Regions from separate parts of the Exiguobacterium sp. s89 genome, predicted to be linked through region 1. Evidence: predicted binding sites of a transcription regulator. Region 1 holds the regulator's gene; the other holds the start of a gene.
The links. The regulator LexA, encoded in region 1, represses DNA repair genes until DNA is damaged. The targets are predictions, from matches to a motif close to CGAACATATGTTCG.
Positions count from the first base shown of each region.

Region 1 (2,470 bases):
TTTTCCGTTGATACTCTTCGACGACACTAACAATCTCTAACACCATCTTCTCAGCATCAGAAACAACGTAATCCGAAGTCGACTGCATCGTCAACAATCGCACATCATGCTTCATTAATGTGTGTAGTATCGCAATTTTGGCATTTCCTCGTCCTAAACGACTGTCATCGGTGACGAGCACGGCATCCAACTGAGATGTCGATACGTGGTCAAGTAAATTGAGCAGCCCCTGTCGATTAACTTCATAACCGCTCTCTTGTTCTGTGATGACATCTATAATGTCGGCCCCTAAACGCGAAGCTAGTTCTTGTAATTCTTCGACTTGCCGACTGAGTGATGTCTCTTGGGTAGACTTGTTCGTCGATACCCGACAATAGATGACGACTCGCATCGCATCACTCCCTTTCATCGCATTCATTCCTTACGATACACAGTTTGAGAACGGTTCGCAATGCTGAACGATCACTCAGCGGCATACCATTTTGTTTTTCGTTCATTATGTTCTTCTCGCTCTGCCATGATTTGCGCTTCAATCGACTCTGCCTCGACATTGGCGACCTCTTCTTCAATCGTACGTTCCGATGTCATGATCGGTTCAACTGGTGTCGTTCCCCCACGCACCTCCCCAGATAAATAAAAGGCGAACATCCCGACTAAGAGCATTCCGACTAAAATGATTCCGTTGAGTGTATCTTTCATGATTCCCTTACCTCCTGTATAAGAATATATGTTCGTTAGAACATTTGTTCGTTTATCTGTTCTTATCATAAAACAAGAACTCGTGTTCGGTCAAGGGAAAATAACGAACGAATGTTTGTACGCTCATGTGTTCTTGTGTTACACTAAATACATAAAGAATAGGATGCGATTGCAGTTTATTCGATTATATCGAGGTGAACATAATGAAAAAAATGTCAGCGCGACAACAACAGATTCTTGATTTCATCAAAGACGAAGTTCGGGCAAAAGGCTATCCACCTTCTGTTCGTGAGATTGGAGAAGCAGTCGGTCTTGCCTCTAGTTCGACCGTACATGGTCATCTAGATCGCCTAGAGAAACGCGGTTTGATTCGTCGGGATAAGACGAAGCCCCGTGCAATTGAAATTCTGAGTGAAGATGCATCCACAATGGATGAGCAAGAGTCCGTCATGTACGTTCCGGTCATCGGGAAAGTCACCGCGGGGACACCGATCACCGCCATCGAAAACGTGGAAGAGCACTTCCCTCTTCCGGCACATATCGTTGGTTCAGATAACGTCTATATGCTGTCCGTTTCTGGAGATTCAATGATCAATGCAGGGATTTTGGACGGAGACCGTGTGCTCGTCCGCCAACAGAGCACTGCCGACAATGGAGAGATTGTCGTCGCCATGACAGAAGAGGGCGAGGCGACTGTGAAGCGTATTTATAAGGAAGCTTCAAAAGTCCGTCTTCAACCGGAAAACGACGAGTTAGAAGCGATGTATTTTGACAACGTCTCAATTTTAGGGAAAGTTATCGGCGTATACCGGACAATTCACTAATGGCTAGCGGTAAGACCCATACCCGTACGAATCTCGTGGCAACCGGCGCACTTGCGGTTGCCACGCCTTTTATTGATTTAGACGTCCCGCTCGCATTCATAATCGGTGCGATTATTGGAACGCTCTGGCTCTCCCCGGACCTCGATTTAAAATCAGATGCGTATTATCGATGGGGACCACTCAAATTGATTTGGCTCCCATATGTGAAACTTATGCCGCATCGCTCTCTACTATCACATTTTCCTGGTTTGAGCGATGTGATTCGGATTGTATATATCGGTTTCCCACTGGTACTTCTCTTACCATTCACGGCATACGAAACGGAAATTCGCTCATGGGTGGACGTTCATGGCATGTCTTTCTTTCTAGGACTCGTCTTCGCGACGACACTCCATACGACACTCGACTATACATCAACGTTTTTTAAAAAAGCGTTTTAACTAACAAAGGATCACTTCCACGCTCGTGGAGGTGATCCTTTTGCATTTCTGCTTCATCTGAAACTCAGCAAAAAAGAGCAATGAACGATACTTCTGAAGAAGGTCATTCATTGCTCTTTAGCATATTTCTTCTATTAGTAGAGCGTCAAGTACTGATCGCGTTCCCACTCTGTTACTTGCATACGGAACATATCCCACTCGATTTCTTTTAACTCGAGGAAATGCTCCCCAATGTGTTCACCGAGCGATTCCATGACGACCTTGTCTGCACGAAGGACTTCGAGTGCGTCAAAGAGTGTCGCCGGGAGATCGTCGATTCCGTTCGCTACACGCTCAGGCTTGTCCATCACGTAGATGTTGCTGTCGATTGGTTTTGGAGCATTCAAATCTTTTTCAATTCCGTCAAGACCTGAAGCCAAGAGCGCAGCAAGTGCGAGGTACGGGTTCGCTGCCGGGTCAACCGAACGTACTTCGATACGAGTCGAGAGACCACGTGCTGCCGGTACA
Region 1 covers NZ_JACSKS010000001.1:270,772-273,241, reverse strand. The annotation lists gene KNO96_RS01410 (YneB family resolvase-like protein) at 1-391, opposite strand, end outside; gene KNO96_RS01405 (hypothetical protein) at 463-699, opposite strand; gene lexA (transcriptional repressor LexA) at 903-1,523, shown strand; gene KNO96_RS01395 (metal-binding protein) at 1,523-1,963, shown strand; gene glnA (type I glutamate--ammonia ligase) at 2,098-2,470, opposite strand, start outside.

Region 2 (2,470 bases), 120 kb from region 1:
TCCACGACTAACTTCATAAGCTGTCCTCATCTTACACCTCCTACTTTTCAGTATATCGAAAGAAGAATCATATTTGTATAAAAGTCATAAAAACACTATATAAATATTGCCTATACTCGGTATCTAACCTTGCGTGAAATAGATATTTCACGCAATGTTCTTGATTTGTACTTTCGTTTGCTTATCGGTCAGTTAATCATTAAATCATTTTTATCGCAAAATAAAAGGTATACAATAATTTGTTATGTAAACCATATTGATTTGTCTTGAGATTGAAATGATGAACCATTATACTTTATGATGAAAATAAGACTTGAAACCGTTAGGAAGGTAACGTTACACTGTAAACGTAAACTAAAGGGGGATTTTGGATGGATGATCAGCGTTTGAAACAACTTTTGTCTGAAGCGAAAACCATCGCGGTCGTCGGCGTGTCCGACAACCCAAACAAGACGGCCAACCAGATTGCGGAGTATTTACTCCGTGTCGGCTATACCGTCATCCCTGTCAACCCGATGCTCGAAAAATGGAACGGCCGCAAGGTGTATCCTTCCGTCGAGAGCATCCCGGGTAGAATTGATATCGTCGACGTGTTCCGTCGCAACGAATTTTTAGCAGGTGTCGCGGAAGATGCGGTACGACATGGAGATGTCGGGCTCGTCTTCAATCAGCTCGGGCTCTCAAGTACTGAGGCAGAGCAGATCGTACGCGATGCTGGACTCGATTATATCGAGAATCGTTGCCTGTACGTGGAGCATGCTCGTCTACTCGGATAAGACCTACCTCCTTGGTAGGTCTCCTTTTTTTCAGCAACAGCTGTCGAGGGAGGCTTGCCAGAATCGATGAACAGCTATACAATAGGAAAGAAAAACGAACGTGTGTTCGAAATTGAGGTGACTGCTATGTCAACAGATCTATTTAATTACAATGAAGACGCCATCCAGGTGCTCGAAGGACTCACGGCTGTACGGAAACGACCGGGGATGTACATCGGGTCAACCGACCATCGCGGGCTTCACCATCTCGTCTATGAGATTGTCGACAACGCGATCGATGAGGCGCTCGCTGGTTTTGGCGGTCAAATCGATGTGACGATCCACAAGGATGATGCGATCACGGTTCGTGACCACGGACGAGGTATGCCGACAGGGATGCACGCTTCAGGAAAGCCGACACCCGAAGTCATCTTCACGGTTCTACATGCCGGCGGTAAGTTCGGTCAAGGTGGTTATAAGACGTCAGGCGGACTCCATGGAGTCGGTGCCTCGGTCGTCAACGCTCTCTCGAGCAAGGTCATCGTGACGATTTATCGAGACGGTAAAGTGTTTGAGCAGACATTCGCTGACGGCGGTGTGCCTCAAACGACTCTGATTGAAACAGGAAAGACACGCCAGACCGGGACGAGCGTCTATTTCAAACCGGATGTAACCATCTTCTCGACAACGACTTACAATTATGACACACTCGCCGAACGTCTACGTGAATCGGCTTTCCTTTTAAAAGGGTTGACGATCACGCTCACAGACGAGCGTGCTGACAACCAAGAAACGTTCCATTACGAGGAGGGGATTGCAGAGTTCATTCAATATTTGAACGACGATAAGGCAACGCTCCATCCAATCGTCTACTTCGAAGGGACGGAAAACGAGATTGAAATCGAACTCGCGTTCCAGTTCACGGACGCCTACTCAGAGAATGTCCTCTCCTTCGTTAACAACGTCCGAACCCGGGATGGTGGGACACATGAAATCGGTGCTAAGACGGCAATGACCCGAATCATGAACGAGTATGCGCGGAAGAACGGCTTGCTCAAAGAGAAGGACAAGAATCTAGACGGCAGTGATGTCCGCGAAGGGCTCACGCTCATCGTATCGGTCCGAATCCCTGAGGAGTTCCTCCAGTTCGAGGGACAAACAAAGTCTAAACTCGGTTCACCAGAAGCCCGTGCGAGCGCGGACAGCGTCATGGCGAAGCAGTTGACGATCTTCTTAGAAGAGAACCCACAGATGGCGACGATGCTCATCAAAAAGGCGATTCGTGCGGCCCAGGCACGCGAGGCGGCTCGAAAAGCCCGTGAAGAGGCCCGTAACGGCAAGAAAAAGAAACGTTCGAGCATTTTGAACGGAAAATTGACACCGGCGACCTCGAAAAATGCAGCAAAGAATGAGCTCTTCCTCGTCGAGGGGGATTCGGCTGGTGGTTCAGCTAAACAAGGGCGCGATCGTACGTTCCAAGCCATCCTCCCGCTACGCGGGAAGGTCATCAATTCGGAGAAGTCGAAACTCCAGGACATCATGAAGAATGAAGAAATCAATACAATCATTCATGCGATCGGCGCCGGAGTCGGACACGATTTCGAGTTGGACGACTGTAATTTTGATAAGGTCATCATTATGACGGATGCCGATACGGACGGTGCACACATCCAAGTGCTCCTCCTTACATTCTTCTTCCGTTATATGCGACCGCT
Region 2 covers NZ_JACSKS010000001.1:387,307-389,776, forward strand. The annotation lists gene KNO96_RS01995 (GGDEF domain-containing protein) at 1-30, opposite strand, end outside; gene KNO96_RS02000 (CoA-binding protein) at 372-776, shown strand; gene parE (DNA topoisomerase IV subunit B) at 903-2,470, shown strand, end outside.
Region 2: parE (DNA topoisomerase IV subunit B) is a predicted target of LexA. The motif match lies at 872-885, and genes of this name have one in related genera.